One region of the Psychrobacter sp. JCM 18902 genome, then DNA from elsewhere that is predicted to be linked to it. Evidence: predicted binding sites of a transcription regulator. Region 1 holds the regulator's gene; the other holds the start of a gene.
What was found. The regulator PhoB, encoded in region 1, activates phosphate uptake and scavenging genes when phosphate is short. The targets are predictions, from matches to a motif close to TGTCATNAANCTGTCATAA.
Positions count from the first base shown of each region.

Region 2: the regulator PhoB is predicted to act here: its motif matches at 3,330-3,348, upstream of JMY05_RS00185 (DNA translocase FtsK).

Region 1 covers NZ_CAJHBK010000001.1:2,347,047-2,352,669, reverse strand. Annotated here, with positions in the region: gene JMY05_RS09685 (HD domain-containing protein) at 165-794, shown strand; gene JMY05_RS09680 (DUF1287 domain-containing protein) at 910-1,515, shown strand; gene asd (archaetidylserine decarboxylase) at 1,803-2,639, opposite strand; gene dtd (D-aminoacyl-tRNA deacylase) at 2,752-3,207, shown strand; gene phoB (phosphate regulon transcriptional regulator PhoB) at 3,364-4,068, shown strand; gene phoR (phosphate regulon sensor histidine kinase PhoR) at 4,149-5,252, shown strand; gene JMY05_RS09655 (M23 family metallopeptidase) at 5,249-5,623, opposite strand, start outside.
Region 2 covers NZ_CAJHBK010000001.1:38,999-44,621, reverse strand. Annotated here, with positions in the region: gene JMY05_RS00185 (DNA translocase FtsK) at 1-3,267, opposite strand, end outside; gene trxB (thioredoxin-disulfide reductase) at 3,857-4,879, shown strand; gene aat (leucyl/phenylalanyl-tRNA--protein transferase) at 4,880-5,623, shown strand, end outside.

The sequences.
Region 1 (5,623 bases):
AGAACCGATAGCGCTTACTCACATAAGCGCTATTTTTTATAGTGGTGCTAATTAGCTATAGGTTGACATGCTCTTTTATAGCGCTCATAAAATGTATAATACTTGCTTATGCGTAAAGGTAAAATGAAGCGCTATATATTCGTAGAAAAATTAAGAGAAAATTTATGCCATCAACCAAACCCCTTTTATTAACCAACCCAACGCTTGCCTCAAACATTGATATAGATCATGTTACTCATTTCTTATTAGAGCTTGATGCGCTTAAACGTATCAATCGTCGTAGCTATGTGACGCATACCACACGCAAAGAAAACTCTGCCGAACATTCATGGCATTTAGCCATGGCGTGCTGGTCTATCGCTGAACAGTTTGAGCTAGATGTCAATCATGAAAAACTACTCAAGATGGCATTGGTACATGACTTGGGTGAGATTGACGCTGGCGATACGTTTTTATTCGCAAACAGTCGTAGCGAGGCGCACATTGAAGAACGCGCTGGTATTGCTCGATTGCAAGCTGAGCGTGGCAATGGCATCATGGATTTAAATGAGATTTGGGAAGAGCAGGAGACGGGTAGTAGTAAAGAAACCCAGCTGATCAGAGTGGTTGATCGCTTATTGCCTTTTTTATTGAATTTAAATACCAATGGAAAAACGTGGATTGATGCTAACATCACGCGTTCGCAAGTGACTGCGGCACTTGCTTTTATCAAAGACAGCTTTCCTTCCATTCATGATTGGCTATCAAAAAATATCGACTATGCGACCCAGCAAGGATGGTTGGTTGATGCTTAAGTAAAGCCATCATTTTGCCGTTTACATGTTTGCAAATATTTGTATTTTTTAAATATTAAAGTATTTAGAATTAGCTAAATGAGCGATTAAGTACATTATATAGAGAGATTATTAAATGAGAGTCACTGGCACTTATAAGGTTTTTGCTAAATCGCTCGTCTTTGTTAGCCTATTAACTTTGGCGCAACTAACTCAGGCTGCCGCACCTATTAGTAATGGTGATAAACTGGCGCACGATGCCAAAAAACAGATCGGCATTACCACTAGCTATGATCCTGCTTACCGCAAGTTGGATTTTCCGCGTGGCGATGTGCCGATAGAAACTGGCGTCTGTACCGATGTTATCGTCCGTGCTTATCGCTTGCAAAATATAGATCTACAGCAATTAGTCAACCATGATATGAAGTCAAATTGGTCGGCTTATCCAAAGACTTGGGGGCTCAAATCAACCGACAAGAATATCGATCATCGCCGAGTGCCCAATCTTGAAGTGTTTTTTGCGCGTCACGCAAAGACATTATCGACGACTGATAAAGCCAGTTTTCAAGCAGGGGATGTGGTGACGTGGCGGCTACCGAATGGTAATTTGCCGCATACAGGTATCGTCTCCGATAAAGTCGCTGCGGATGGTACACCGCTGATTATTCACAATATCGGACGCGGCACGCAAGAAGAAAATATCTTATTTGCTTATCCTATTCTCAAACACTTTCGTTATTAACTACTTTCATTATTAACTAGGGTGTGTCATCAATTAGATTGTGAGGCTTAAAATGAGAAAAATTGTAGATAAACAAGGAAGAAATTGTCGTTAATATGAACATATTGACAAAATTTCTGACGATGTTTAGCAAAATTTAGCCATTTTAAGACCACTAAATGTATTCATGTGCTAATTGATGACACGCCCTAATATGTTGCGATAAGATAATTACCCACAATAAAAAGCTCAGTTCAACATAGATTAGGATGCTGATCTGAGCTTTTTTGAGTCGTTAAATCGCTTGCCTATAGGGTGTTAGCGACACCCAATAGCTGTCCCATTTTTACCACACTATCGGCTTTCATACTGTCTTGCCAATCCGCTTTTGCGCCTTTTGGTAGAATGACAATTGCGGTTGAGCCTAAATAAAAACGACCCAGCTCGTCGCCTTTCTTAAAGCTCATATTGTGCTCAGCTTCTTGAATATCATCAGTGCGGGCAATTTTACCAGTCGCCACTGTTTCGATACCAGCGACAATCATCGCCCCAACCATCACCACCGCTGCTTTGCCATATTCTGTATCAAACAGACAAACCAAGCGTTCATTACGCGCAAATAAGTCCGGCACGTTCGCCGCCGTAGTATTGTTGACCGAAAACAGCGTGCCCGGTACATAACGGGTTTTGGTTAGAGTACCGGCGAAGGGCATATGTACACGGTGATAGTTACTGGGCGCAAGATAAACCGTCGCAAAACTGCCATCCGCAAAATAGCGGCCATCTTCACTGTCAGCAAGCAGTTGACCAACGTCATAATAGCGACCTTTTGCTTGGAGCAATTTATGGTCGTCAATTTGACCCAACTGCGAGATAATACCATCGGCAGGACTGACGATACCATGAGGCGTCATGTCGATAGGGCGCGCGTCTTCTTTTAGCTCACGAGTAAAAAAATCGTTAAAGCTCTCATAGGCGTTGAGACTTTGGCGCTCATACTCGTCCAAGCTGACGTTATAGGCTTTAGCAAAGCTACGGATAAACGTGCGTTTAACATAAGGATGGCGGCTAGCGGCTAGACGCCCAGCAACTTTACTCAGTTGCTGCTGCGGGACAAGCTGTTGTAAAGTAGTGAATACATTCATAATGAGGCTACCAAAATAGGGTGTGATGTAATAATTAATAAGCAAGAGAATGGCCGTATTTTATCATGGACGGCGTATTATTGTATGGGCATAATTGGTAAGGAATCCGTAAATGAAAGCACTTATACAGCGCGTACGCCGTGCTAGTGTCACCGTCGATGCGCAGTGTGTTGGTACGATTGAGCAAGGCATATTGGCTTATATTGGTTTAGGGCCTGATGACGACCTAACAAGCGCCCAGCGCATGGTAGATAAAATCCTCACCTATCGTATTTTTGACAATGATGATGATCCTGCCAAGTACGGCAAACTGGATAAAAATGTCCAGCAAGTTGGTGGCGGACTATTATTGGTATCACAGTTTACGCTAATGGCAAAAACAGACAAGGGTCGTCGCCCTGACTTTGGTGGTGCGATGGCACCTGATGCGGCTCAAGCATTGTTTGCGCAATTGGTCGCCTATGCCAACACGCAACATTCAAACGTGGCAACTGGTCAGTTTGGCGCTAATATGCAAGTGTCGAGCGTCAATGATGGGCCATTGAATTTCTTGTTAGAAGTGAATTGAGTAAACTAAGCATTAGCCGTCACGAGACCTATGAACCGCTTAAAAGTTGAATGTCATTAAACTGTCATAATTACCCCGTTTAATAGAGAGCAGCAGGCGAGCATTTATCGCCTTTTTTGTCAGCCAAATGTTGTCCTCTAACACTGAGAATGCCGTATGTATAATGAGCAAATTTTGATTGTTGAAGATGAACCGGCGATTCGTGAAATGATCGTCATGACGCTAGAGATGGCGGGATTTGATAGTCTGCAGGCAGCGGATGTATCTGAGGCGCACCAACAAGTGGTCGATCACCGCCCTGCGCTGATTTTGCTAGATTGGATGCTACCCGGCGATAAAAGTGGCATTGATTTTTGCCGATTGCTCAAAAACGATGAGCTACTTGCTGAGATACCAGTCATTATGTTGACGGCTAAAAGTGAAGAGGACAGCAAGGTGCATGGCCTCGATGCTGGTGCTGATGATTATATGACCAAGCCTTTTTCGACACGTGAGTTGATATCTAGAATCAAAGCAGTATTGCGGCGTAGTAACGCGCTCAGTAGTGATAAATCTATCGAAATCGGCAATCTGAGCCTTGATCCCAAAAGTCAGCGGGTGACAGCGGCTGGTAAAGTGGTTGATGTTGGTCCTACGGAATATCGATTACTGGCATTTTTTATGAGTCATCCAGAGCGTGCCTATACGCGGACGCAGCTGCTAGACCAAGTATGGGGCGGTAATGTATATATCGAAGATAGAACCATTGATGTGCATATCAAACGTTTGCGGACATTATTACGACCGCATCAATGTGATACGTTGATACAGACAGTACGTGGGACAGGCTATCGATTTTCTAGCTTTATTGAACCAATTTAACTGACGGTTTTTATTCGCTATAAAAGCAGCATGTTAATCGCAGCACAGTGAAAAACGGCGAATAGTGATAAGGATGATGGATGAACACCCTAATATCGGCTCAAGGCGACCAACAAAATAAGTCACTGCTAGCAACTCAGCAGAATACAACGGATCAACTCAAAAAAATTAGAAGCGCACTACGCGCATTGCGAGATGCGGTGGTTTTGCTCAATGACGATGATGGGCTTGAATGGTGGAATCAGGCCGCCGAAGATTTAATGTTGTTACAGTTGTCAGATAAAGGTAAGTGCATTTTTGACTTTATTAGTGCGCCTGAATTTCGTCAGTATTATCAGGCAACGATCAACCCTAACGATGGTGCTCAGGATGGTGTACACATTGTCTCGTGGCGCGCGCCCAAGCGTTATCTAAAGTGTGAGCTCACGCCTTTTGGCGATGAGAAGCTGCTCATCATTTATGATGTGACGCGCTTGCATCATTTAGAAGAGATGCGCCGCGATTTTGTGGCGAATGTCTCGCATGAGTTACGCACACCGTTGACCGTCATGATGGGTTATCTAGAAAATTTTTCGGATCAGCCAGATATGCCGCCGCATTGGAAGCGCGGGTTTGAGCTGATGAGCCAACAGACTGCGCGTATGAATAGAATTGTGAATGACTTATTGCTGTTATCTCGCATCGAAATCGAAGAAACCCACGAGCTTAACTATATTGACATGACCAAGCTGCTGACCCATGTTTATGATGATGCGCAAGCGTACAATCAAGAATATGGGCATACCATTCACTTGCAGATAGACACTTATGACGGACTATATGGCTCAGAGATGTATCTAAATAGTGCGCTTTCTAATCTGGTGATTAATGCCATCAAATACACGCCCAAGGGCGGTAATATCGCCATTAGCTGGACAAAAACGTCAGAAGGTTGCCGATTTGCCGTCGAAGACAACGGTATTGGTATTGCACCTGAGCATATCGCACGGTTGACGGAGCGCTTTTATCGTATTGATAAAGGTCGTAGTCGGGCGACTGGCGGCACAGGGCTAGGTTTGGCAATCGTTAAACACGTCTTGTATCAGCATGAAGCCAATTTACAAATTGAATCAGTAGAAGGGGTAGGCTCGACGTTCAGTATGGTTTTCCCAGCTGCCCACATTAGATCAGCTGCGATACCCTAATATTTTTGTAAAAGTGGATAGGGGTTCACTGCACTGCCATTGATATAAATCCCGTAATGGACGTGCGGCGGCGTACCTTTTGCATTGCCACTGTCGCCGACGTAGCCGATGATATCGCCTACATTAACCCAGTCGTTTGGACTAATATCTGCACAATCTTCTAAATGCGCATAATAATGCCCTGCGCCTCCTGGTCCAACCACGACCACCACACGACCGCCTAACGTATTTTCACCAACTTTGCTGACGATGCCTTGTGTTGTGGCTCGTATTGGTGTGCCTCGTGCGGCAAAGATATCGATACCTTCATGACTGCGACCTTGACTGCGTGCAGCGCCCCATGTATCTGTTAGATGTTGCTCTGGAAGTGG
Region 2 (5,623 bases), 2.3 Mb from region 1:
GATACTAGAAGCAGAAACTTTCCGCGTCTCCATAATAAAGGCCACAGCATCGTTATAAAGGTCGTCGTCCTCACCAGATGCATTCGCCGTACTACCACCGCTACTAGGACTAGACAGTTCAAAGTTACCTGCCATGTTGTCAATATAATCAGGCGCACCGCGTTCGCGCCACGCATCACAAACACGGTTGACCTCTTCATCGCCGACATAGGCACCATGCACACGATCTGGCTCAATTTGCCCAGGTCCTAAAAATAGCATGTCACCATTACCCAGCATGTCTTCGGCACCGCCACTGTCCAGAATCGTCCGCGAATCCACTTTTGAGTTCACACGTAACGCTGCACGAACGGGGATATTGGCTTTAATCAGACCAGTAATGACATCGACCGATGGACGCTGGGTAGCCAGCATTAAATGAATCCCAGCTGCCCGCGATTTTTGTGCAAGACGGGTGATAAGCTCTTCGGCTTGTTTACCGACTTGCATAATCATATCGGCAAACTCATCCGCGACAATGACAATCATCGGCAAGGTTTTTAGCTTCGGCGCTTGACTGATACTCACGCTGTCATTAGGTCGCCACAAAGGATCAAGCATCGGATTGCCCGATTTTTCAGCAGCAATGACCTTTTTATTAAACTCATTAAGCTTACGCACTTTGAGTAAACTCATCAGTTGATAGCGACGTTCCATCTCTGCCACGCACCATGATAAAGCACTGGCCGCTTCAGTCATATCGGTGACGACTGGTGTTAACAGATGCGGGATATCATTATAGTTGGCAAGCTCGAGCTGCTTTGGATCAATCAAGATGAGACGCAGCTCATTTGGCGTATATTTGAGTAGCATCGATAGTAGCATCGAGTTGACCAATACCGATTTACCCGAACCTGTAGTCCCAGCAACCAACATATGCGGCGCGCGCGCAAGGTCAGTAATGATGGCATTACCACCGATGTCCTTACCCATCGCCATGCTGATTTGAGCTTTGGGATCTTGGAATTTTTCGGTATTCAATAGCTCAATCAAACGTACCATTTCGCGCTGCTTATTGGGTACTTCGATACCGATATATGGCTTACCCGGAATGACTTCAACCACACGTAAAGACGCCATCGATAACGAGCGCGCCAAATCACGTGAAATACCGGTAACCTTACTGGCTTTTACTCCAGCAGCAAGCTCCACTTCAAAGCGGGTAACAACAGGACCCGGAATGGCGTTGACCACATTCGCCTTTACATTAAATTCTTGTAACTTAATCTCTAGTAACTCTGATAATTGCTCAAGCTCGGCGACGGTATAACTGGGCTTACGATCAGGGTCTGGCTTATCCAAAATAGAAATCTCTGGAATAGGCGTTAGGCTACTACGATAGGCAGCTGTTTGCATCGAGCGTGATTTTTGACTGAAGGCGGCATCATCACTAATATCTGGCATAACGGGCGCATTGACATCTTCAGCACTATCATCCTCTGGCATCATGTCAGTGATATGATTGCTACTATCGCCCTCAGGTACCGCAAAACTTACCGTTGGTTTAGGCGCGACTATTGGTTCAATAGCTGACGCTGTGACGCGGGTTTCTACCGTAGGCGGCAGTTTAGGATTAGACGGTGGCGTATTGGTCGGCGTCATATCAGCGGCTGGCGCAACTGGTTCAACCACGTCTACTGCTTTGGCGACACTCGCTTCATTAGATATATAAGAAGGTTCGAAATCCTCTGACAGTTCAGGCTCTTCATCAAACCATTTATCAGTAAAGTCGTCCATTTCGCTATTAAATGAGTCTGTCGCAGGCGCTGTGACTACTGCTTGTCTGGGCAGCTCAGTCATATTGGCTGCTTGCACTGTTCCTGTAGGTTGCCCTGTTTCTACAGACTGCATAGCTGTAGATGTTGAGACATCAGCATGCTCTGCCAACCATGCATCGGCCAGTATATCAACGGCCTCCACTTTATCCTCTAACTCGAACGATTTAGGCTCATTATCCGTTTCGTCAGCCGTCTCACCGTATACCAGCTCATTTATTGATGGCTGAGCTATTGAAGGCAAGTTCTCTGTTGATTGAGTTTCGGACATATCTACGGCTGATATCGCTGTAGAGTCTAGCACCACTGTCTCTAACGACTCAGTATTGCTATCAGCAGATACAGAAATAGTAGCAGCTGAATCAGAAGTGTTCATATTATTAGCGTGATAAGCCATTTGCTCGCTGGCTAACAAGTCATCGACAGTATTGGCATCGTTCCAAGCAAAGCTTGGCTCGACTTTACGGATAGCAGTCATGGCAGGACTTGACGGCGTCGATGTATTCGTATGACTTGCTAGATTTTGAACAGTACTGCTAGGTGTTTCTACTGAGACAGGGACAGGCTCACTATTCTCACGACTAGATTTAGCAGCTGAATTAGGCATCGCCGCTTGTGTTGCGGCAACTACAGAAGCTTTAACGCTCTCAGCCAACCCTGACGTTGCCAAGAACTCTGACAACACATTGCTGAACCGACCACTGTTGTCTACGGCTTGAGCATTGCCAGCAACTTGCAACTCAAGTGGTAACTGCTCGTGATCGGCTGCGTCTTTTTTCGCGTTACTCTTGGCTATGTTTTCATCATTTTGCTTGGCATTGATATTTTCTGGCGTGGTTGACACGCTATCGTGCATCCTACCCTGACGCTTCACCCCTGAGCCAAGCCACGATAGCGCCTTAACCTTCTCATAAATCGCTAGCCAATGAATATTAAAGGCAAAGGTCGCGGTAATAATGACGAATGCTGTCAAGAAAATTACACTCCCCCACTGCGATAAAAGCTGTGCCAAACGCGCCTGTAATTCAAACCCAATTATGCCACCAGCCACGCTTTCCAGTCCTAGCGTTCCTGGATTGGTCAATTGCTGTACTAACGCCACCAATTGTGCAAACAAAGCACTGGCACTTAATAATAAAAACACATAAGCAACCACTCGCATCAGCCAAAACGTTGGCTTGTTGTCCCACCAAATAAGGATAGATTCATAAACCACAAACGCCAGCAGCCACCATGCACCAAAACCAAAGAAGCTATAAAGCAAGTCAGATAACCAAGCACCCGATTCGCCGCCTACATTATTAATCGTGGTCATATCGCTACTGATATGCGACCAACTAGGATCATTACTGGTATATGTCATCAAAATGACAAATAGATAGACGGCCAGTATTAACCCAAGGAGGGTAAATATTCCCTTTTTTAAATACTCAATAAGCGGTGCTGATATCACGTAAGATCTGCCTTGTTATTAATACTAAATGGTCGCCAATGCATGACTAAGCCTAATCATGCTGACATAAAGCGCTGATAAAGGGTTGGATATAAAGTGCTGATACAAACGCACTTAGCGAAGTGTACAGAAAACATTGTCTATTATAAAAGCGATATACAACAGCCTTCTTTTTGCCTTTGGCACACTTGGCATAACTTCTTATAATAACAAATACATAGGGATAGTGGCGACCGTCTTACAAAGAAAGCGTGCAATAAAATCAGTCTGTATACGGTTTAGGCAAAAATCATACGGTTTAAGCAAAAACCTATGTCACTTGCAAAATATAACGAACAGAACAAGGACAGTCATATTAGACAAGGGCTATAAAATACCAGCGGTTTCTAACCATAATATTTCAAGAAAAATATACTTTGATTGTAATCATACCTGTGTTTGTTTTAGCAAACTTGTACTTTTCGTCCAATGCCCTTATGTTATTATCACGCAGCGATTAGAAAATCCTATTAGCATCAATTTTGAAGACTGTTTTTTATTATATTGCTCACTCGTATTTTTAACATTTATATTTAGCAAGGAATAACTCATGGCAACTGACAATACCGCTCCACGTCACGAAAAACTCATTATCCTAGGCTCAGGCCCTGCTGGTTATGCAGCGGCTGTGTATGCAGCACGTGCCAATCTCAAACCTGTTATGGTCACGGGCATGGAAGTAGGTGGACAGCTAACTACCACCACTGAAGTCGATAACTGGCCGGGCGATGCGCATGACTTAACAGGTCCTGCATTGATGGACCGCATGAAAGCCCATGCCGAGCGCTTTGGTACTGAATTGGTTTATGACCATATCAATGAAGTCAATTTAAACGTGCGCCCTTTTGAGCTGACGGGTAATAATGGTAGCTACACTTGTGATGCGCTTATTATCTCGACTGGCGCATCAGCACAGTATTTGGGGTTGGAGTCAGAAACCAAATTCCGTGGCCTAGGCGTATCAGCGTGTGCAACTTGTGATGGTTTCTTTTATAAAGATCAAAAAGTTGCTGTCATCGGTGGTGGTAATACTGCCGTTGAAGAAGCCCTATACTTATCTAACATTGCTGCTGAAGTGACCTTGGTACATCGCCGTGATAGCTTACGCTCTGAAAAAATCCTCCAAGATAAATTATTTGAAAAAGTCAAAAACGGTAATATTAAAATCGAGTGGAATCATAAAGTCAAAGAAGTCGTCGGCGATGACATGGGCGTCAATGGCGTAATCATCGAATCTATGATTGATGGCAGCACCAAACAGTTAGACGTGTTTGGCATGTTTGTCGCGATTGGTCATAAGCCGAATACAGACTTATTTAAAGGTCAGCTGGATATGAAAGACGGCTATCTTATTGTCAAAAGCGGCTTAGACGGCAATGCCACACAAACCAGCATCGAAGGTGTATTTGCCGCAGGTGATGTCGCAGACCATGTCTATCGTCAAGCAATCACTTCTGCTGGTACGGGCTGTATGGCTGCGCTAGATGCTGAAAAATACTTGGATGCGATTGGCGAAGCTACAGCCGCTGACCATACTTATGCGTCAACATTGACTGCTGATAAAGAAGCCTAAATGGGTAATTTCTCTCAATACAACAATGAGCACATCACGCCTGAGACCTTAAAAAGTCTTGGGCGTTATGACTTTCCTGACCCTTTGATGGTTGATCCTGACGGCATTGGTATCGTCGCTATCGGAGGAGATTTGGCAGCCGAAACATTGATTTCTGCTTACGCGCAGGGTCTGTTTCCTTGGTTTAATGAAGATGAACCAATTGCATGGTGGTGCCCTGAACCGCGCTGTGTGATGGTGCCAACCAATTATAAGCCAAGCAAGTCGCTGCGTAAGCAAGCCATCCGCGAGCGTTGGCAATTAACCCTGAATCAAGCTTTTGATGACGTTATTCATGCCTGTAGTTTACCGCGCAGTGATCGCCTCAATAATGAACAGCCCGAGGGCGAACATACTTGGATTCATGAAGAAATGATTGAGGCTTATACCGAACTGCATGCACAAGGATTTGCACATAGCATTGAAGTTTGGAATGATAAAGGGCAACTCATTGGCGGGCTTTATGGTCTAAAAATAGGTAGCATTTACTTTGGCGAATCGATGTTTCATATCGCCTCTAACGCCTCAAAGTTCGCATTTTGGGGTTTAATGCGCTTATGTGAACAAAGCCATGTGGCGCTGGTCGACTGTCAGCTACCAAATGAGCATTTGATGAGCTTGGGTGCAACCACGCTACCGCGTGCTGAATTTCTCACTCAATTGGATCTCTTGACGGCTAATAATATTGTCAAATGGCAAAATAAC